3 regions of the Phyllobacterium sp. CL33Tsu genome follow, and region 3 is predicted to be linked to each of the others. Evidence: riboswitches for the same ligand, from Rfam matches in the RefSeq annotation. Region 3 holds a riboswitch; each other region holds the start of a gene.

Region 1 (7,485 bases), 660 kb from region 3:
GATGGCGATGATGGTTACCTCGTCCTTCAAACGACGCAGCCCTTGCATGATATCGGCCTCAGTACCCTCGTCGAGGGCGGAACTCGCCTCGTCGAGCAGAAGCATTCTCGGATTGGCGTAGAGCGCACGGGCAATGGCGATACGCTGGCGCTCGCCGCCTGAGAGTTTCAAGCCGCGCTCCCCGACAACGGTCGCAAAACCCTCGGGAAGCTGTGCGATGAAATCGTCGATGGCAGCGTTGGCGGCCGCCTTGAGAAGCAGCTCGCGGTCGAGCGGCCGGCCGAGCACGATATTCGCCTCGATCGTGTCGTGCAGGAGCATGATTTCTTGCGGCACGACGCCGATCGCCTTGAACCAGTCGGAGCGTGCAATGGTCTTCAGATCGACCCCGTCCGCCGTAATGCGCCCTGATTGCGGCTCCAGCGATTTCAGGGCAAGCTTGAACAGGGTCGATTTGCCTGCACCGGTTTCGCCGGTAATGAAAGTTACCCGTCCGCGCTCGACGCAAAAACTGATGTCTTTCAGTCCTTTGGACTCGCGGTAGCCGAAAGCGACCTGGTCGAAACACAAGGTTCCCTCGACCAGGGTGAACACGTTGTGTGCGCTGGGCTCAGGCTCTTCCGGCGCCATCCACATCCGCGCGAAGGGCAGGAATTCGGAATAGGACTTCACCAGGTCGTCGATGGCATAGCCGATCATTTCGAACGGTTGATTGAGCTGCAACAACAGCATGTTGAACAATACGACATCGCCTACCGAGAGTTCGCCGGCCTGATAACGCGGCAGCAGGACAACGAAAGCGATTACCAGTTGAAGCGCCAGCGCCGTTCCATGGACGCAGGCGAAGCTTATTTCGATATTTACGTATTTTCGCCACTTCTCGCGAACCGTCCGCGCATTTTCCGCAAAGCGCTCTCCTACCCAGTTCGCGCTTCCGAAATAGCGCAGCGTTTCCATCGAATTGACCGAATTGCCGACAAAGCGCGCGTTTTCCTGGCTCGTTTCAATGGCTACATCAAGATGCGGCCGTTCCCATTTGTTGGAAAAGTAGGTAGCGGTTATGAAGAACGCACCGTAGCCGAACACAATCGCGGCAATTTCCCAGTTGATCGTTGCGCCGAGCGTGACCACGGTCAGCGTAATGCGGATCAACCCCGGTAGGATTGCCAGGATCCCAAGCTGGATCACGCCGGCGAGCGCGTGTTGGCCGCTCGACTGGGCGCTTTGAATCTCCGCAGGATTATGATCGATGAAGAAGGCGACATGCTTTCGCAGCAGCCTTGCGAAAAAGCTCGTCCCGGCAATGAAATTGACGTTTTGCGCATTCATGAACGACAGGCTTTGAACCACGCGCTCCAGCGCCGTCTGCAGACCCTGAAGCACGGCATATGTCACCCAGCCCAAAAGCAAGCTCTCGGCAAGTTTGTCCGCGCCAAGGCGATCGACCAAACGCGAGAAAAAATAGGGGGCCATGACCGATGTAACGGCCGACAGGGCCACTACCGCTGCGATCAGGAGAAGCGTCCAGCGCGATTGTCGCCAATAGATATGAAGAATAGAGCGCAAGGGCTCGGCTAGCACGCGCCAATCGACCAAGGTTCCGGCTCCGGATAGGTGGGAAAGCCGGCAATCTCTTGCAGGAGCGCGTCGGGGGCAACCCCTACCTTGGACTAAATGATTTCAGCCTTCGATCTCTTCGCGCAGCATTTCGAGTTCGAGCCATTCATGCTCATGCGCTTCGAGGCTATGCCGCTTCTTGGCGATATCGTCGACGGTCTTGTTGAAGAGACCGGCATTCTTGGCGAAGAGGTCCGGGTCGGCGAGTTTCTTTTCGAGCGCGGCAATTTCCGCATGCAGCGTCTCGATCTTTGCCGGCAGCGTTTCGAGCGCGAATTTCTGCTTGTAGGATAGCTTGCGCTTTTCCTCTCGCGCCGGCGCCGCTTTTCCTGCGTCGCTCGTCGCGGCGGACGCCTTCGCGCCCTTGATTTCCTTGCGTGTCGCCAGCGCTTCCTTGCGCTGCGCCAGCATGTCCGTGTAGCCGCCGGCGTATTCGAGCCAGCGTCCATTGCCTTCCGGCGCGATCACCGACGTCACCGTACGGTCGAGAAAATCGCGATCGTGGCTTACAAGCAGCACGGTTCCCGGAAAGCCCGCGACCAGTTCCTGCAGCAGATCGAGCGTCTCCATGTCGAGATCGTTGGTCGGCTCGTCCAGCACGAGAAGGTTTGCGGGTCGGGCAAGAACGCGCGCCAGCATCAACCGCGCCCGCTCGCCGCCGGAAAGTTCGCGGATCGGCGTGCGCAATTGCTCCGGCTGGAACAGGAAGTCCTTCATGTAGGAAGCGACATGGCGTTGCTCGCCATTGACGATGACGTTCTCGCCGCGCCCGTCTGTCAGATAGTCGGATAGCGTCTGTTCGAGATTGAGGCTGTCGCGCCTCTGGTCGAGCACCGCGATTTCAAGATTGGTGCCAAGTTTCAGCGTGCCGCTGTCGGATGCGAGCTGGCCGGTGAGCATGGAGAGAAGCGTGGTCTTGCCGGCACCATTCGGCCCAACGAAACCGACGCAATCGCCGCGCTGGATCCGGGTCGAAAAATCATCGACCAAGACATTATCGCCGTAGGCCTTGGACAAATGCTCGGCTTCGATGACCAGCTTGCCCGATTCCCTTGCGTCGCTGGCCTTCAGGACAGCCGTTCCCTGCGCCCGCCGGTGATTGCGGAATTCGCTGCGCATGGTCTGCAATTCGCCAAGGCGGCGCATGTTGCGCTTGCGCCGTGCGGTGACGCCATAACGCAGCCAATGTTCTTCACGCACGATCTGGCGCCCGAGCTTGTGAAGGTCGCGTTCCTCTTCTTCGAGGATCTTGTCGCGCCACTCCTCAAAGCCGGCGAAACCCTGTTCGAGCCGTCTCGTAACGCCGCGATCCAGCCACACCGTCGCACGGCTGACGTTTTCGAGAAAGCGCCGGTCATGCGAAATGACCACGAGGGCCGAGCGCATCTGGCGAAGTTCGCCTTCCAGCCATTCGATCGTCGTCAGGTCGAGATGGTTCGTCGGCTCGTCGAGAAGCAGGATATCCGGCTGCGGCGCGAGCACCTTGGCAAGCGCCGCCCTGCGCGCCTCGCCGCCCGAGAGATTGTCTGGCTTTTCTTCGCCGGTAAGCCCCAGATGTTCCAGCAGATAGCCGACGCGGTAGTGGTCGTCGGCGGGTCCGAGCCCAGCTTCCACATAGTCGTGGACATTTGCAAAGCCATCCATGTCCGGCGCCTGCGCGAGATAGCGCACTGTCACGCCCGGATGCTTGAACACCTCGCCATCGGTCGGCGCAATGAAGCCGGCCGCGATTTTTAACAGCGTCGATTTGCCCGAACCATTGCGTCCAACCAGGGCAATGCGATCACCCTCGCTGACGGAAAGCGCAGCATCGGTCAGGAGCGGCGTGCCGCCGAATGTCAGCGCAATCTGGTCGAGACGAAGCAGTGGTGGGGCCATGAAGAAATCAAATCCAGCGGTACAGGCAGACCGGGAGTGGCCGGGCGCATGGCCTTTTCGGCGAGAAACGTGCCCCTGTCAAATAAAACAGGCCGGAATTTTCCGGCCCGTCGTTGGACTGTGCGTTGAAAATCAGTATCCGCTGCCGCCATAGGCGCCGCCGCCATTGCCTTCGCAAGGCGCGGTATAGATCGAGCCGTCACGCCGCTGGTAGCGGCAGAGGTTCTGCGTCTGGCCTTGCGGCGTCGTTACGGTACCGATTGCGGCACCGAGCAAGGCACCGCCTGCTGCACCAACCACCGTGCTCTTCGTGTCATGCCCCAGCGCCTGGCCGGCAATCGCACCCAGGCCACCGCCAATCAGGGCGCCCGTCCCTCCACGTACGTTTTGCTCGCTCGTTGCGCAACCGGCAACAGAGACGGCCAGCAGCGCGGATACCGCAATCGCGGTCAGACGTAACTTCATGACAAATCCTTTCATGTCCAAAACAGATGCGGCGGACCCTGCTGTGCCAATAAGGCAGAAGAAAGTTTTCCGTCGCGCTTACCAACAAATTATGACGGAGCCCTCGTCGACATTCTCGGCTCGTGTCCCGAGGATCATGGCTGTATGAAACCGGTGGAGGGTCCGCGTACGCCACGCTCACCTACGATCAGTAGCGTCGTTGGGCTACTCCGCCCTGGCCAAAAAAACAGGCCGGGAAAATCCCGGCCTGCTCTTATGCAAGAAATAACCGATTATCGGCACGGAGCCTGATAACGCTGGCCATAACGATTCTCGTATGTGCAATAACGATTGCTATTGTTGTTGGTGGCAGCACCAACCAAAGCACCACCGGCACCGCCGATTGCAGCACCTGCAAGGGCGCCCTTGCCACCGTTGATTGCACCACCAGCCAATGCACCCAATGCCGCACCGCCTACGCCGTAGCCGGCGACGCGCTGATCAGACGTGGTGCACCCTGCGGCCGAAAACGCCAGGAGTCCGGCGACTGCAATCGTGGACAAACTTTTCAACATGGAAGACCTCTCCCGTTGTTAGAACCAAATTTCAACAGCTTGCGTCCCCAATGCTGTCCTGCAACAATTACATCTAGCGCTTTTTTTTACAAGCCGGATGCCGGTTGCAAGGCAGCAATCAGGATTGCCTTACCTGAATCGAGCGATACCCGGAGAGTTCCGCGTACCGAATTCGAGACAGTAAGCGATGAACCGAAAGAAAGTTCCATATTTTGCAGCGGCCAGCGCGCGCCTTCGATAAAAAGGCCGTGCAATGGCGAAAATGCAACAATGCTGAAGAGCGTATCTTCGGGGAAATCGAACCTATAGGAACCTGCGACCAGCGGATGCGCTTCTTCATCACCGCTGGAGAGGATTATCTTGCGGCCCTCGGCCGCATGGGCGGTCGCCATGGTGAGATGCAGGAGCGTGTGATCTGTGCGCGAACCGCCGAACGCCCCGCACAGAATGACCTCGGTTGCGCCGAGCCGATAGGCCTGGTTGAGCGCCAGCTCGCCGTCCGTCATATCCTTTGCAGCCGGGAAAACCGAACGGGGAACATGCGCATAACGCCGGTCGAGTTCGGGCGACGTCGAATCGAAATCGCCGAGCCAAAGCTCGGGTTCGAGGCCGAGGGCTTCGGCATGTGCTATGCCGCCATCGGCCGCAAGGACGCGGGCACCGGCGACGAGGTCCCTGAGGCGATCATTGGCGTGGACGGTTCCGCCGAGAAGAATGACAAACTTGCTCATGACGCGGCCATAGCATGCGGCACCCGCGCCGCATAGCGTCGTTCAGCGTGACATGAAGCTGCCGGGCAAAGGCATGCGTGCGAATGCTAAAACCCTGTAAGCTGCACCAGCGAGATACCGTAGAATATGTAAGCCCCGATTGCCGTGGCGATGGCGATGACCACCAGCATGGCCCCATCCGTGAGTTCGAACATTTCTGCCCCCTTAGTCTTCTTATTGTTCTGAAGGGAAATCTAGCAGATTCGCGGGCGCATGGCTTCACACAAATCCGGGTTAATTAGCGCGGACTAACTGGCCCCCAAAATTGCGATCGCAACCACACGCAAGACGGGCAATCGGCTTGCGCCGACCAATGTTTTTCTTTAATCTTTGCAACGCTCTAACGGGGTGCCTGCCAGAAATGACAGGCTGAGAGGCACAAGGTGAAACACCTGCCAACCCGCGGAACCTGATCCGGTTTGTACCGGCGGAGGGATTAGACGCGGCATCACAGCCGGCGCACCAATCCTTTTGAACACCAAGCTAAGGAGGCGCCGATGCGGCCGCTAACGACATTATTGAAATTTGCACTCATAATCGGTGCGCTGGCCCTCGCTTTCCCGGCGGGTGCCAACGCCGAAGGCAAGCTCACCGTCTATACCTATGAAAGCTTCACCGCAGAGTGGGGCCCCGGCCCCAAGGTAAAGGAGGCTTTCGAAACACACTGCGGTTGCACGGTCGACTTCGTTGCCGTGACCGACGGCGTTGCCCTTCTTAACCGGTTGAAGCTCGAAGGCACTGCAACGAAGGCGGACATTGTACTCGGTCTTGATACGAACCTCACCTATGAAGCGGCAGCGACCGGCCTCTTCGCGCCGCACGGCATCGATACGAAGGCAGTAGTAATTCCGGGTGGCTACAAGGACGATACTTTCGTACCCTTCGACTATGGCTACTTTGCCGTTATTTATGACACGGAAAAGCTGACGAACCCTCCGGCGAGCCTCAAGGACCTCGTCGAAGGCGATCCGAAACAGAAGATCGTCATAGAGGACCCGCGTACTTCGACGCCGGGCCTCGGACTGCTCCTGTGGGTAAAATCGGTCTATGGCGACAAGGCGGGCGAAGCTTGGGCCAAACTCAAGAACCGCGTCTTGACCGTTACGCCCGGCTGGTCGGAAGCATACGGCCTCTTCACCAAGGGTGAAGCGCCGCTTGTCCTCTCCTATACGACATCTCCTGCCTATCACGAGATCGCCGAAAAGACCGAGCGCTACAAGGCGGCCTCGTTCGCCGAAGGCCACTATCTGCAGGTTGAAGTCGCGGGCCAGACCACGACGGGCGCGAAGAACCCGCTGGCCAAGGAATTTCTTGCCTTCATGACCTCGCCTGCCTTCCAGGACGCCATCCCGGAAAACAACTGGATGTTCCCGGCGGCAAAAACCAGCGCGCCGCTGAACCCGGCCTTCGACAGGCTGGTAAAGCCCGTAACGACCCTGATGTTCTCGCCGGAGGAAGTCGCCAAGAACCGCAAGGCCTGGATCGACGAGTGGCTTGCGTCGATGAGCCTGTAACGCATTGACGCCCACCATCTCCCTCAAACCTTTGGCCGGGGCACTCGCCCTGGCCTTTCTCGCCCTGCTTGCGGGGGGAGCCTTGCTCGGTCTCCTGAGCGAGGCATTGCGTGGCAATACCGAAGGCTTTGCTGCATTCGACAGCTATTTGTGGAGAGTTGCACGCTTCACCCTGTTGCAGGCCGTTCTTTCAATGCTGCTCTCGATCGCCTTTGCCATCCCGCTGGCCCGGGCCCTCCATGCCAATCCTGATTTTCCGGGGCGGCCGATGATCTTGCGCCTTTTCGCCCTGCCCCTAGCCCTGCCCGCGCTTGTCGCTGTGCTCGGGATCACCAGCATTTACGGACGCAACGGCCTTCTCGCTGCACTGCTTGCGCAATCCGGCTTTGAAATCATACCGAACATCTACGGCCTCACTGGCATTCTGATCGCCCACGTGTTCTTCAACCTGCCGCTGGCAACGCGGTTCATTCTCGCCAGCCTCGATTCAATTCCGGAAGATTACTGGAAGCTCTCCGCTCAGCTCGGCATGCGCGCATTGGCGCAGTTTCGCCTGATCGAATGGCCGGTAATACGGCGCAATCTTGCCGGCATTGCCGGGCTGATCTTCATGCTGTGTATTACGTCTTTCACCATCGTGCTGACGCTTGGCGGCGGGCCGCGCGCGACAACGCTGGAAGTGGCGAT
Region 2 (7,485 bases), on a different contig from region 3:
GGTGTTCGTGCTTGCGGCCAGGAACCCGGCACATACGGCCTGGGCGCGTATCTTCACACCGGACTATGAGATGCCGTTTGCCGGTCATCCGACCGTGGGCACGGCGATTTCGCTGGCGCAACGACGCTTTGGCGCCGTCGAGGAGGATCAGGACGCGCTGATCATTCTTGAGGAGCAGGTTGGCCCGGTGCGCTGCGGCGTCCGCCTTACCGCGAGCGGTGCTTTTGCGGAGTTCGACCTGCCGAAGCTTCCCGTGCAGATACCCTACAATTACGACAGGATCGCAATTGCCAACGCGCTGCGGCTCGAACCGCGGGAGATCGGCTTCGAAAATCATGTGCCGAGCATCTGGGACGCGGGCGTGCCATTCATGATGGTCCCGGTCCATGGTCTCGAATCAGCTGGCCGCATCCGTATCAACCAGACGGCTATGAAGGATGTTGCCCCGACCATCGGGCATCGCCAGTTGCCGGTCTACTGCTATTGCCGCGAAACTATCCTGCACGATAGCCATTTTCATTCGCGCATGTTCGTCAGCGATGACGGCACCTACGAGGATCCTGCGACAGGCTCGGCGACGGCTGCCTTTGCCGGCGCCATCCACGCCTTCGACAGGCCGCTCGACGGAGTGCTGCGGCTCTCGATCGAACAAGGCTACGAGATGGGCAGGCCGTCGCGCCTGCAACTGGAGCTGGATATTGCCGAGGAGAAGCTCCTAGGCGCGCGTATTGGCGGTTCGGCGGTCAAGGTCGCGGAGGGCCGTCTTTTTGCTTGATATGCTGCCTTGCGCTGTTCCTGTGCGCGGCCGTCATAAAGTTTTCAAGAAGGGCTGGACAGGCAGGAAATGCCCCGTTATAGAGCCCTCACTTTCGGTCGTCACAGCGGCTGACGGGCACATAGCTCAGTTGGTAGAGCAGCTGACTCTTAATCAGCGGGTCGTAGGTTCGATCCCTACTGTGCCCACCATTCTTTCGAAAAAAGGGCCGCATGGCCCTTTTTTCATGCACGCGAGGCAGGCTCAACCTGCCGGCAAACGCTAGAGGAGACTTTCCATGAGCATCCGTCGTATTGAAGTTGGTCCGCGCATGAGCCAGGCCGTTATCCATGGCAACACGGTATATCTCGCCGGGCAGGTGGGTGGCCCGGGCAAGAGTGTTACCGAGCAGACCAAGGATGTCCTTGCGGCCGTCGATCGCCTGCTCAAGGAAGCCGGCACCGACAAGTCGAAGCTGCTCCAGGCCATTATCTGGCTCGACGACATGAAGGACTTCAGCGAGATGAACGCCGTGTGGGATAGCTGGGTCGATCCGGCCAATACGCCCGCGCGCGCGACCGGCGAAGCCAAGCTCGCAACGCCCGAATACAAGGTCGAGATCATCGTCACCGCCGCTCTCTGATTCGGTTTGGCGCACGTCAATGTGCGTTATTCTTGAAGCGGTTGTCACCATCCTGCCGTAAAAGGCGGTTTCTTTGCAGCAAAGCCCGAGTAAATTGCTCGGGCAGGCTGGATTTTTGGCGCGGAAATGCATAAAGTCCGCGCTTCTCCGGATTGCCACAGGGGCAATTCTTCAAACGCTTGTCTGATTGTAGCCAATTGCTATTGCGCAAGACGAGGCAAGCATGGGTAAGGAAAACGATTGCAAGTACTCGTTCGAGACAACAATGTTGAACAGGCCCTCCGGGTCCTGAAGAAAAAGATGCAGCGGGAGGGTCTCTTCCGCGAAATGAAGGCGCGCCAGGCATTCGAAAAGCCGTCCGAGCGCCGTGTCCGTGAAAAAGCTGAAGCCGTCAGCCGCGCCCGCAAGGCAGCGCGCAAGCAGGCACAGCGCGAAGGTCTCCTGCCAGGACCGAAGAAGAAGGAACGCCCGCCGCGTCCGAATGGCAATAGCGGTGGCGATTTCAACCGATAGTCGGTGACCGGCCCGTCCGGTCATTTTTATAGCGAGAAAACCCGCACGGCCTTGCCCGGGCGGGTTTCGTTTTTCCTGGCCCTGAATGGTCGGCCGGGATCATCCCTTGGGCGGTTTCCAGAAAGTGCCTCCTTGCGCGGCCCAATAGCCTGCCTATTCATGCAGGCATTCAGTCATGCATCATGGAGACAAGCATATGGCGCTCAAGCTCAACATTATCATTGCCAGCACACGCCCCGGTCGTGGCGGTCCGGCAGTCGCAAAGTGGTTTCATGAATTTGCCAGCTTGGATGCCCGGTTCGAAACCGCGCTGATCGACCTTGCCGAGATAAACCTGCCTCTCCTTGATGAACCGCATCATCCCCGCATGCTGAAATATGAAAAGGCTCATACCAAGCGTTGGAGCAGCCTCGTCGATGCGGCAGACGCAACCGTTTTCGTTACCCCGGAATATGATTATTTTGCTCCGCCATCGCTCATCAACGCTTTGATTTACCTGTCCAAGGAGTGGAATTACAAACCGGCCGGATTTGTCAGCTATGGCGGCGTATCCGGCGGCTTGCGCTCGGTCGAGTCGGTAAAAGGGCTGGTTGCGGGCTTGCGCATGATGCCGATTCCCGACGGCGTTGCCGTGCATTCGTATCAGCAGTTCATTGATGATGAAGGCGTCTTCCAAGCCACCGAATCGATGACGGGCAGCGCGGCGACAATGCTGGCGGAGCTTGCCAAGTGGGCAGAGGCCCTGAAGCCGCTGCGCACCTGACCTGACGTATTGACCCGCTTGACAACAGCGTTGCAGGCGGGTCTCTTAGAGACATTCACCAGGGGGGTCCCGACAAGGGGCTGAGATACTGCTGGCCATCGGCAAGCGCAGTGACCCGTTGAACCTGATCCAGTTCATACTGGCGTAGGGACGGTGCAAAAGTCTGCGCGGGCCAGGGATCTCCTGTTGTAGTTCGCACAAGCCTTTCATCCTTCCGGCACAGAACTGGGTTTCGCGCCTGCATGGCCATAATGGCGTGCGGGCAATTTGAACTGGCGGGCGTTTTTGAGCGTTCGCGGAGCAAAGGAACCTGATGATGACCGCAATTACTCCAATCGTTTCGACCGGCGCGCTCCCGGCATCGACCAAGGTCTACAAGGCCGGGCGCATATATGCGGATTTGCGCGTACCGATGCGCGAAATTGCCGTGCATCCGACGGCGGGCGAGCCCAATATCACCGTCTATGATGCGTCCGGTCCCTATAGCGATCCGCTCGTGACGATCGATATTGCGCAGGGCCTGCCACGCATGCGGGAGGCCTGGCTTGAGGCGAGGGGCGACACGATTGTTTATGACGGCCGCCACGTTCTCCCTGCCGATAATGGCTTTGCGACCGGTGAACGCCTGACGCCGGCTTTCTCCGGTCTCAGCAGGCCACGCAGGTCCAGGGACGGCCGTGCCGTTACCCAACTCGCCTATGCGCGGGCAGGCATCGTTACGCCGGAGATGGAGTTTGTCGCGATTCGCGAAAACCTTGGCCGCGAAGCGGCGAGGAGCGCGTTGGTACGCGACGGCGAATCCTTCGGAGCGGCAATACCGGACTATGTGACGCCCGAATTCGTGCGCGACGAGATCGCGCGGGGCAGGGCGATCATCCCTGCCAATATCAACCACCCCGAACTCGAGCCGATGATCATCGGCCGCAATTTCCTCGTCAAGATCAATGCCAATATCGGCAATTCCGCTGTCACCTCTTCGATGGCCGAGGAGGTCGAGAAAATGGTCTGGGCGACGCGCTGGGGCGCGGATACGGTCATGGACCTTTCGACCGGGCGCAATATTCACAATATCCGCGAGTGGATCATCCGCAACGCGCCAGTGCCGATCGGCACGGTTCCGCTCTATCAGGCGCTGGAAAAGGTGGGCGGTATCGCCGAGGACCTGAGCTGGGAGATTTTCCGCGATACGCTGATCGAACAGGCGGAACAGGGCGTCGACTATTTCACCATCCATGCCGGGGTGCGGCTTCATTACATCCCGCTCACCGTCAACCGGGTGACCGGCATTGTCTCGCGCGGCGGCTCGATCATGGCGAAGTGGTGCCTGCATCACCACAGGGAAAGCTTCCTTTACGAGCATTTCGCGGAAATCTGCGATATTTGCCGCGCCTATGATGTTTCCTTCTCCCTGGGTGACGGGCTGCGGCCTGGCTCGATCGCCGATGCCAACGATGCGGCGCAATTTGCCGAGCTCGAGACGCTCGGCGAACTCACCCGGATCGCCTGGGCCAAGGATTGCCAGGTGATGATCGAAGGGCCCGGCCACGTGCCGATGCACAAGATCAAGGAGAACATGGACAAGCAGCTCGCCGTTTGCGGCGAGGCTCCATTTTATACGCTCGGACCGCTGACGACAGACATCGCACCCGGCTACGATCACATCACCTCCGGCATCGGCGCAGCAATGATCGGCTGGTTCGGCACAGCAATGCTCTGCTACGTCACACCCAAGGAGCATCTCGGCCTGCCCAATCGGGACGATGTCAAGGTCGGCGTCATCACCTACAAGATCGCCGCCCATGCGGCCGACCTTGCCAAGGGTCATCCGGCGGCGAAACTGCGCGACGACGCGCTGTCGCGGGCGCGTTTCGAGTTCCGCTGGGAAGACCAGTTCAACCTGTCGCTCGATCCCGAAACCGCGCGCCTCTATCACGATGAGACACTTCCGAAAGAAGCGCACAAAGTGGCGCATTTCTGCTCGATGTGCGGGCCGAAATTCTGTTCGATGCGCATTTCGCACGACATCAGGGCGGAGGCGCAGAAGGAAGGCATGGCGGCGATGGCGGCGAAATTCCGCGAGGGCGGCGATCTCTATATGCCGCTGGAAAATGGCGGTTGATCCATGGCGGTGCTTGTCAAAGGCGCGGCCGTTGCCGGCCTGGCGGTCGCGCATGAACTGATGGTGCGCGGTATCGAGGTGACCGTGGTCGATCCAGCGCCCGGAGGCCTAAGGGCCGCATCCTGGTATGCTGGCGGTATGCTAGCGCCCTATTGCGAAAGGGAAAGCGCCGAGCAGGCCGTCGTCGAGCTTGGACGAGCGGCAGCTGATTGGTGGGAGGAAGCACTGCCCGGCAGCGTGACCCGGAACGGCACGCTGGTCCTCGCCCCGGCACGCGACCATAAGGAACTCGACCGCTTTGGCGCGCGCACGTCCGGCTTCGAAATGGTCGATGAAGGAGGGATCGCGGCGCTTGAGCCCGACCTTTCCGGCCGCTTTCGCAAGGGGCTTCATTTTCCCAGCGAAGCGCATCTTGATCCTCGCCACGCGCTGGTCGGCCTTGCCGCAAAGCTTGCAGCCTCCGGTGTTTCTTTCGAAACCGATCTGTCGGCCCCGTCGGACTTCGAGTGGACCATAGAATGTGTCGGTCGCGCGACGCAGGACGAGAACATTCGCGGCGTGCGCGGCGAAATGCTGCTGTTGCGCACGCCGGATGTTGCCCTGTCGCGGCCGATACGGCTCATTCATCCCCGCTTTCCCGTCTACATCGTGCCAAGGGCAGGACAGACCTTCATGGTCGGCGCAACGATGATCGAAAGCGATGCGACCGGGCCGATCACAGCGCGTTCGATGATGGAACTGCTGAATGCCGCCTATAGCCTGCATCCCGCCTTTGGCGAGGCTGAGATCGTGGAGACTGGAACCGGTATCCGGCCAGCCTATGCCGACAACCTGCCGCGCGTCGTCCGCAACGGCAATGCAATCAGCATCAATGGACTTTTTCGCCACGGTTTCCTGCTTGCTCCCGCCATGGCGCTGCAGGCTGCGGACATGATTTTCGATGAAAGGAACAAGGCGCAATGAAACTCATCGTCAACGGTGAAACGCGGGAGGTCGCGGCGCAATTCCTCAACGCGCTGCTGAGCGAGCTGGAGTTCGAGGGCGAATGGCTGGCGACGGCGCTGAATGGCGAACTCGTCCGCTCGGCCGAGCGTACAGACTGCGCGCTCCGGGAGGGGGACCGCATCGAAATTCTGACGCCGCGGCAGGGAGGCTGAGCATGCTGACGCTTTACGGCACCGAACTTCATTCACATTTGCTCCTCGGAACCGCGCAATACCCATCGCCGGCAATTCTGCTCGACGCCATTAAGGCCTCAGGCACTGGGGTCGTCACGGTTTCCTTGCGCCGCGAAACGGCGGGTGGAAGTTCCGGCGAAAGGTTCTGGTCGTTGATTCGCTCTTCCGGCGTAAGCGTGCTGCCGAATACGGCCGGCTGCCATTCGGCGAAGGAAGCGGTGCTGACGGCACAGATGGCGCGTGATCTCTTCGCCACGGATTGGATCAAGCTCGAAGTCATCGGCAATCACGACACGCTGCAACCGGATGTTTTCACGCTGGTCGAGGCCGCGCGTATCCTGAGCAACGAGGGGTTCAAGGTCTTTCCCTATACGACCGACGACCTTGTCGTCGCCGGGAGGCTGATCGATGCCGGCTGCGAGGTGCTGATGCCATGGTGCGCTCCGATCGGCTCGGCGCAAGGCCCGTTGAACCTGCATGCGCTTCGCTCGCTGCGCGGTCATTTCCCGGATGTCCCGTTGATTGTCGATGCCGGCCTCGGCCGTCCGTCCCATGCGGCGATCGTGATGGAACTCGGCTTTGATGCGATCCTGCTCAACACGGCCGTGGCGAAGGCAGGTGATCCGGTGGCGATGGCCGGCGCCTTCGCCAAGGCGACGGAGGCCGGCTACGCCGCATTTCGCGCCGGCATGCTCGAGCCGCGCGATGTTGCCGTGCCGTCAACGCCGGTGATCGGCAAGGCAGTTTTTGGCTAGCAAACGCCTCGGCCAGTCAGCTATCGAGCAAGGCTGCGACGTTGTGGTTTTCGCCGTAGACGAGGCAATCGGCAATGGTTGTCTTGTCGAGGACGCCCCGCGTCACATTGGCCACCTCGTTGAAGACATGGCGAATCTCGCAGGTCGCTTCGCTGGCGCAATCCTCGCAGCGGCGATAGGCGATCTTGCTGAGGCAGGGGAGTGGCGCAATCGGTCCGTCGATGAGCCTCAGCACTTCGCCGAAAGTGATGTCCTCCGCGGATTTCAGTAGCAGATACCCGCCCATCTTGCCGCGACGGCTCATGACGATGCCCTGACGCTTCAGATCGAGAAGAATCTGCTCGAGGAACTTCTTTGGGATGTTCTGCTCTTCGGCGATGTCGGAGATAAAGAGCGCTTTCTCGGCATCCGCCCTGGCGAGCACGACAAGAGCCCGCAGTGCGTATTTGGCTTTTTGCGATATCATTTTCTCTGCCTGACCACCGTTTCAGCTGCAGTCATAGTCCGTCGCATACCATTTTCCATTGTAGAAGTGTTAAAAATCTTAAGTTTTTTTGCGGCGGAGGAATGGCTTAAAAATGGCGTGTAAGGCGCTGAAAAATAAGAATTCATTAAGATACTTGCCTCTTTGCCGAAGATAGGTTCACACGTTTGATACACGATTGAAACGGTAGAGATTATTGACAAATGATTTCAAGCCGTCATCATCAGCTATCGGTTGACCCCAAAAGGCAACTGCACTCTGCAACCGAAACCATTC
Region 3 (7,485 bases):
ACTTCAGCCTCAACCAGAAGAATCCGAACCTCGCCAAGCCGGAAGTGCTCGAAGCCCTGAAATATCTCGTAGATTACGATGCGATCGGCGAAAAGCTGATCAAGGGCATCGGCGAGATTCACCAGACCTTCCTGCCCAAGGGCATTCTCGGCGAACTCGACGAGAACCCCTACAAGCTCGACGTCGCCAAGGCCAAGGAGCTTCTGGACAAGGCCGGGCTGAAGGATGGTTTCTCCTTCACGATGGATGTGCGCAACAACCAGCCGGTGACGGGCATCGCCGAATCCATTCAGCAGACGATGGCGCAGGCCGGCGTAAAGATGGAAATCATACCGGGTGACGGTAAGCAGACGCTTACAAAGTATCGCGCTCGTACCCACGACTCTTATATCGGTCAATGGGGCGTCGATTACTGGGATCCGAATTCGAATGCCGACACCTTCACCAACAACCCGAACAATTCGGATGAAGGCACCAACAAGACCCTCGCATGGCGCAATGCCTGGGATGTGCCGGATTTGACCAAGGAAACCAAAGCTGCCCTGCTCGAACGCGACAATGCCAAGCGTGCCGCCATGTACCAGGATCTGCAGAAGAAAGTTCTGGCGACCAGCCCGTTCGTCTTGATCTTCCAGCAGACGGAAGTCTCGGCCCTGCGCTCGAACCTCAAAGGCTTCAAGCTCGGACCGTCGTTCGACACCAACTACGTCTTCAACGTATCAAAGTGATCGGGCCCCAAGGGCTGATGCAATGAGCAGTACCGACACACAAATGGAGTCCAGGCGTTCCGGCGCCTGGGCTGGCAATTTTCTCTGGGCAGTAGGACGTTTCCTGCTGATCGGAGTCATCACGTTTTTGGGCCTCCTTGCAGTCACCTTCTTTATTGGGCGGGTAATACCGATCGACCCGGCGCTGGCAATCGTCGGCGACCGTGCCCCCGCCCATGTGGTGGAACGGGTGCGGGAGGAACTCGGGCTGAACCTGCCGCTCTATGAGCAGTTCTTTCTCTACATAAAGGGCATATTGCAGGGCGATTTCGGCAATTCTGTCCTGACGACCAACCCCGTCATGACCGATATCAGGCGGGTTTTTCCGGCAACGATGGAACTTGCAACAATGGGCACGCTCATCGGTGCATGTATCGGCGTTCCGCTCGGCGTACTCGCCGCCGTCAAGCGTGGCAGCCTGATTGACCAGTTCGTCCGCATCATTGGCCTGATCGGCTATTCCGTGCCGATCTTCTGGCTCGGCCTTCTCGCATTGCTGGTTTTCTATGCCAAGCTTGGCTGGACCTCGGGTCCCGGCCGTATCGACGTGGTTTATGAATATACCTTCACGCCCATTACCGGCTTCTATCTGCTCGATGCAGTGATCCAGGGCAATTGGGAAGCCTTCCGCAACATCTTCAGTTTCATCATCCTGCCGGCATCCTTGCTCGGCTATTTTTCACTGGCCTATATCAGCCGCATGACCCGAAGCTTCATGCTGAATGAACTCGAGCAGGAATATATCGTTGCCGCACGCGCAAAAGGCCTTTCCGAAACGCGGATCATCTGGGGTCATGCCTTGCGCAATGCCGCCGTTCCGCTCGTCACCGTCATTGCGCTTTCTTATGCCGGCCTGCTCGAAGGCTCTGTCCTTACCGAGACCGTTTTCTCGTGGCCAGGGCTCGGCATGTACATCACCAACTCCCTGCAGAACGCCGACATGAATGCGGTGCTCGGCGGAACCATCGTCATCGGCACTGTCTTCGTTGCCATCAATCTTCTGTCCGATCTGCTTTATCGGGCCCTCGACCCACGGACGCGCGCACGATGACAGAGGCAATCAACACGTCGCGGCCGCTTACGCGCCGCGAATGGCTGATGAGCGACCGCCCGCAATCGCGGACACAGGCGCGACTTGGCCGCGCCTATCTCGTCTGGAGCCGTTTCGCCAGCAACCGCCTTGCCGTTGTCGGGCTCGCCATCATCATCGCCTTGCTGCTGGTTGCTGCCTTTGCGCCGCTGCTGGCGCCGCATTCGCCCGTTGCCGGCGACCTGCGCAATGCGCGCCTGCTGCCGCCCGGTGGTGACTATCTGCTTGGTACTGACGATCAGGGCCGCGATATCCTCTCAAGGCTCATCTATGGCTCGCGCCTGACGCTTTATGTCGTCATTCTCGTTGCGATCATCGCGGCGCCAATCGGGCTGCTCGTCGGTACGATTGCCGGTTACGCCGGCGGTTGGGTCGATGCCGTGTTGATGCGCATCACCGATATTTTCCTTGCCTTCCCCAAGCTTATCCTGGCCCTGGCGTTCGTCGCCGCCCTAGGGCCGGGCATTGAGAATGCCGTTATCGCCATAGCGATAACCTCGTGGCCGCCCTATGCGCGCATTGCCCGCGCCGAGACGCTGACGGTGCGCAACTCCGATTACATCGCCGCCGTCCGGCTGATGGGAGCATCGCCGACGCGCATCGTGCTCCGGCACATCATGCCGCTCTGCCTGTCGTCGCTGATTGTCCGCGTGACGCTCGACATGGCAGGTATCATCCTCACCGCTGCTGGCCTCGGCTTTCTTGGGCTTGGCGCACAGCCGCCCTTGCCCGAGTGGGGTGCCATGATCGCATCGGGAAGGCGTTTTATCATGGACCAATGGTGGGTCGCCGCCATGCCGGGCTTTGCCATCCTCATCGTCAGCCTTGGTTTCAATCTTCTTGGCGACGGGCTGCGCGACGCGCTAGATCCGCGAGGCAACAACCAATGAGCACCATGCTGACGGTTGACGACCTCCGCGTCACGTTTCCGACCCGCACGGGCGCCGTCAACGCGGTGCGTGGTGTGTCCTTTACGCTTGGGCGCGAACGCCTCGGCATTGTCGGTGAATCAGGCTCCGGCAAGTCGCAGACCGGCCGCGCCATCATGGGCCTCACCCCTCCACATGCAACCATCACCGCAAAGACCCTGAACTTCGACGGCATCGATCTGCTGGAGACGTCCGTCAAGGAACGGCGGGCGCTGCGCGGCAATCGTATCTCCATGATCTTGCAGGATCCGAAATATTCGCTCAATCCGGTCATGAGCATCGGCAGGCAAATCGTCGAAACGCTCCGGACCCACGAGAAGGTCAGCAAGCGCGAGGCGCGCCGACGCGCGCTCGATATGCTGGCCGCCGTCCAGATACGCGACCCCGAGCGCGTCTACGATCTCCATCCGCACGAAGTATCGGGCGGCATGGGGCAACGCGCGATGATCGCCATGATGCTGATCACCGGACCGGAACTGCTAATTGCGGACGAGCCGACCTCCGCGCTCGATGTTACGGTCCAGCTCGACGTGCTCGGCATTCTTGACAATCTGGTGCGCGACAGGGGCATGGGCCTCATTTTCATCTCGCACGATCTGCGGCTGGTTTCGTCGTTCTGCGACAGGGTCATCGTCATGTATGCTGGCCGCATCGTCGAAGAAATTGCGGCGACGGATCTGCGCAATGCCAAGCACCCCTATACGCAGGGACTGCTGAACTGCATGCCCGAAATAGGTGCTGACCGGCATCCACTGCCGACACTCGACCGCAAACCGGAGTGGGCAGCATGACGCCGGCGCTGAAGATCGACAATCTCGAAGTGACGTTCAATCGCTTTCGCGCGCTGCGCGGGGTCAGCCTCGAAGTGGTGCCCGGCGAGTCCTTCGGTCTCGTCGGCGAATCCGGTTCGGGCAAATCGACGCTGCTGCGCGCCGTGGCGGGTCTGGCGCCCGTGACCGCGGGGACGATCGAGGTCAATGGCAATTTGCTCGGCGCATCGCGCACAAAGGCCTTTTACCGCGAAGTGCAAATGGTGTTCCAGGATCCCTATGGTTCGCTGCATCCGCGCCAGACCGTCGACCGATTGCTCCTTGAGCCGCTCGCCGTACATGGATTCGGCGATATCGAGCGGCGCATCTTGCGGGCGCTTGACGAGGTCGGGCTCGGTTCCAGTTTTCGCTTCCGCTACTCGCACCAGCTGTCAGGCGGCCAGCGCCAGCGTGTCGCCATCGCCCGCGCCCTGATTCTCGAACCATCGATCCTGTTGCTGGACGAGCCAACCTCTGCGCTCGACGCATCAGTGCAGGCGGAGGTGCTGAATCTTCTCGAAAAGATCCGCCGCGACCGTAAGCTGACATTCGTCATGGTCAGCCATGATCTCGCAGTCGTAACGCACATGTGCGACCGGCTCATGGTAATGCAACACGGCGCGGAGGTAGAACGGCTCACCGCGTCGGAACTGGCCCGGCGCCATGTAACGCAGGACTACACGCGCAACCTCCTTGTTGCGAGCCAGGGTTTTGTCCGCCCTGTCGTTCAAAACGCCTAATGCAGCTTCATCGAACATTTACCATTTGCAGACGCATTTCTTCCCCGACGACCGTTCCAGGGCAGATCGTGAAAATCTGAACGAATTTCATAAGCCGTCATTTACGCCGGACAACTGATGGTTGCGCTCATCGACTGGAGTGGGGCCATGAAGTATCTACGTCAATTCATAAAAGACCGCCGCGGCGCAACCGCGATCACATTCGGTTTGCTGCTTGTACCGCTCCTGGGGTTTGCCGGGCTCGCCGTGGATTATAGCCGCGCCAGCAATGACCGTTCTCGGCTGCAGAATGCGGCCGACGCCGCGGCGCTTGCGGCAGCCTCGGTCTTTACCGGTTCCAACAAAGCGGCCGCCGAGGCGAGGGCACGCGCCTTTCTGCAGGCAAATCTCGGCCTGCGCGCTGAAGATATCAATTTGAACTTCAGCACGGAAAATCAAAAGGTTTCCATCACTCTTGGAGGCCAGACCAGCACCCTGTTCATGCATGTTCTCAACAAGGACAACATGCCGATCAACGTCAACGCCACGGCGCTCGCGCCGTTGAAGCCGACGACGGCCAAGATCACGATCGACAAGGTTACGGGCTACTGGTTCAAGAAAGTTTCCATCATCGTCGTGCGCAATGGCAAGGATGTTGTCGTCGGCACCATCAAGTACACCGCGACCGACCATAACCTCTACAATGGTAACGGCGGCGGTAAAACAGACCCGGACATCAATGTTCCGATCACATTCGATCTCGGTGACTACACCAAGCTGTACCTCAAGATGGAAATCAAAAATGACGGTTGCGATGTCGGCTACAAGGACAAGAACGCCGGAAAATCGCGATACGTCGATTGCATTGCCACAAATGAGTCGGGCTATTCGAAATACAATTCCACGCTGAAAACCGACGATCCGAACACGGTCAACCATTTGTTCGTCGATGGCGTCCAACTGCCGGTGGGATCGAAGCCCCCACTCGATGATCTGATGAATTGTGACAACACGCCCCATAGCCATGCGTGGGAAGACGGCGGCGGCTGGGCCAACCAGGACTTCTACTACAAGATCACGGCCGCCTGTAAATCGGTCGACGGCGAGAACGTTCGCCTGACCCACTAGGACCTGACGCGGCGCGATTGACTTTGATCTCGCGCCGCTCCATCATCGCTTCATTCCGAGGGGGGCACTGTACAGTGCTGAGATAGCGTCGAGCTGGACCCTTGAACCTGATCCGGGTCATGCCGGCGTAGGAACGGGAATTGAGCAAAGTTCGCGCCTTTTCAGCTTCACCTTCGCGCATGACCGGATCTCCAAAAGCGACGGAGTCCAGAGCGTGCCATACATCCTGACATCTGAACTGCGGCGGTAGCTGCCAACCATGCGCCTCGTTACTCGCATGGTCGCGGCGCTTGCCGCCGTCGCTGCTTGCTGGCAAGTGGCGGTCTGGCTATTCCAGCCTCCGCGATTCATTCTGCCCGGGCCAATTGCGGTGGTGTCGGCGCTGGTCGAAGAGCGGCAATATCTTGGCGTCAACGCATCGATCACGCTCATCGAGATCCTGCTTGGACTGGCCTTCGGTGCGCTCGCCGGCATTGTCATCGCGCTGCTCGTCGCCGCCATTCCTGCCTTCCGCCATGTCGTCTGGCCGCTTCTTCTTGTCTTGCAGGCACTCCCGGTGTTTGCCATCGCGCCGCTGCTTGTTCTGTGGTTCGGCTTTGGACTTGCCTCCAAGGTGGTGATGGCAAGCCTCATCATCTTCTTTCCCGTGGCGTCGGCCTTTGCCGATGGCCTGCAGCGAACCAACCGCGATCTGCTTGATGTGGCTTCGCTCACGCAAGCGACGCCGCTCGCAACCCTGCTTCTCGTTCGGGTTCCGAGTGCCTTGCCCTCGCTCGGATCGGGCCTGCGGGTCGCCGCCGTCTTTGCCCCGATCGGCGCCGTGATTGGCGAATGGGTCGGCTCGTCGCGCGGGCTCGGCTTTGTCATGCTGCAAGCCAATGCCCGCATGCAGACCGAAACCATGTTCGCGGCACTGATGATCCTCGCCGCCCTCACCGTGATCCTGCGCTTTCTCGTCGACGCCCTGACCCGCCGCCTTACCCCGTGGGCGCCGGAAACATGACCATCTCTCCTCATCGATGCAACAAAGGACAAACGATGTTCCGCATACGCTCATTGATCCTCGCCATATGTCTTGCGCTTTGCGCCGCAACCGCACCTGCAAGAGCCGCCGACAAGCTGACGGTTCTACTCGAATGGTTCGTCAATCCGGACCACGCCCCTCTTGTCATCGCCCGCGAGAAGGGATTTTTTGCCGATGCCGGTCTTGATGTGAATCTGATGCCGCCAGCAGACCCGGCCGCGCCGCCACGCCTCGTTGCGGCAAAGCAGGCCGACATCGCCATCCACTACCAGCCTAATCTCTACCTCGACCATGACGCCGGCCTGCCGCTGGTGCGCTTCGGGACGCTGGTGGAAACGCCACTCAACACGGTGATGACGCTGGCCGATGGTCCCATCAAAAGCCTCAAGGATTTGAAGGGCAAGAAAGTCGGCTTCTCGGTCTCCGGGTTCGAGGATGCGATGCTCGGCGCCATGCTCAAGTCCGAAGGCATGTCCATCAAGGATGTAGAACTGATCAACGTCAATTTCGCACTTTCGGCCTCGCTGATCGCCGGGCAGGTCGATGCGACGGTCGGAGCCTACCGCAACTTTGAACTGACCCAGATGGCACAGGAGGGTCATAGCGGCCGCGCCTTCTTTCCCGAGGAGCACGGCGTGCCGGTCTATGACGAACTCATCTTCGTCACGCACCGGGATCTCGTGACCGACAATCGCCTGCCGCGCTTTCTCGGCGCTGTCGAAAAGGGGGCGATCTACCTTACAAATCACCCGGACGAGAGCTGGCAGATTTTCATCAAGGCCTATCCGGATCTCGACAATCCGCTGAACAGGCAGGCGTGGATGGATACGCTGCCACGCTTCGCCAAACGGCCGGCAGCTCTCGATCGCAGCCGCTACGAACGCTTCGGTGTCTTCCTGCACGAAGCAGGACTGATCAAATCGATCCCCGCCGTCGGCGACCTTGCCGTCGAACTCTCCCAACCTCCTTCGCTCTGATGAAAGAGAAGATCATGCCAAAAGTAGATTTCCGGCTGAATG

The links. A riboswitch is a leader RNA that binds a small molecule or an ion and turns the genes downstream of it on or off. The one in region 3 is predicted to bind thiamine pyrophosphate.
Region 1: another riboswitch for thiamine pyrophosphate. It lies ahead of thiB (thiamine ABC transporter substrate binding subunit); the one in region 3 lies ahead of BM074_RS05200 (ABC transporter permease).
Region 2: another riboswitch for thiamine pyrophosphate. It lies ahead of thiC (phosphomethylpyrimidine synthase ThiC); the one in region 3 lies ahead of BM074_RS05200 (ABC transporter permease).

Annotation. Positions count from the first base shown of each region.
Region 1 covers NZ_FORJ01000001.1:1,707,333-1,714,817, reverse strand. The annotation lists gene BM074_RS08325 (ABC transporter ATP-binding protein) at 1-1,596, opposite strand, end outside; gene BM074_RS08320 (ABC-F family ATP-binding cassette domain-containing protein) at 1,681-3,495, opposite strand; gene BM074_RS08315 (glycine zipper 2TM domain-containing protein) at 3,628-3,960, opposite strand; gene BM074_RS08310 (hypothetical protein) at 4,233-4,514, opposite strand; gene BM074_RS08305 (thiamine diphosphokinase) at 4,601-5,245, opposite strand; TPP riboswitch at 5,619-5,737, shown strand; gene thiB (thiamine ABC transporter substrate binding subunit) at 5,782-6,798, shown strand; gene thiP (thiamine/thiamine pyrophosphate ABC transporter permease) at 6,803-7,485, shown strand, end outside.
Region 2 covers NZ_FORJ01000002.1:472,012-479,496, reverse strand. The annotation lists gene BM074_RS11945 (PhzF family phenazine biosynthesis protein) at 1-775, shown strand, start outside; tRNA gene BM074_RS11940 (tRNA-Lys) at 891-966, shown strand; gene BM074_RS11935 (RidA family protein) at 1,053-1,397, shown strand; gene rpsU (30S ribosomal protein S21) at 1,638-1,910, shown strand; gene BM074_RS11925 (NADPH-dependent FMN reductase) at 2,107-2,673, shown strand; TPP riboswitch at 2,724-2,842, shown strand; gene thiC (phosphomethylpyrimidine synthase ThiC) at 2,990-4,792, shown strand; gene thiO (glycine oxidase ThiO) at 4,796-5,755, shown strand; gene thiS (sulfur carrier protein ThiS) at 5,752-5,949, shown strand; gene BM074_RS11905 (thiazole synthase) at 5,952-6,725, shown strand; gene BM074_RS11900 (RrF2 family transcriptional regulator) at 6,742-7,191, opposite strand; gene BM074_RS22720 (hypothetical protein) at 7,369-7,485, opposite strand, start outside.
Region 3 covers NZ_FORJ01000001.1:1,046,475-1,053,959, reverse strand. The annotation lists gene BM074_RS05230 (ABC transporter substrate-binding protein) at 1-728, shown strand, start outside; gene BM074_RS05225 (ABC transporter permease) at 751-1,818, shown strand; gene nikC (nickel transporter permease) at 1,815-2,747, shown strand; gene BM074_RS05215 (ABC transporter ATP-binding protein) at 2,744-3,577, shown strand; gene BM074_RS05210 (ABC transporter ATP-binding protein) at 3,574-4,335, shown strand; gene BM074_RS05205 (TadE/TadG family type IV pilus assembly protein) at 4,483-5,442, shown strand; TPP riboswitch at 5,491-5,593, shown strand; gene BM074_RS05200 (ABC transporter permease) at 5,702-6,445, shown strand; gene BM074_RS05195 (ABC transporter substrate-binding protein) at 6,490-7,443, shown strand; gene thiE (thiamine phosphate synthase) at 7,458-7,485, shown strand, end outside.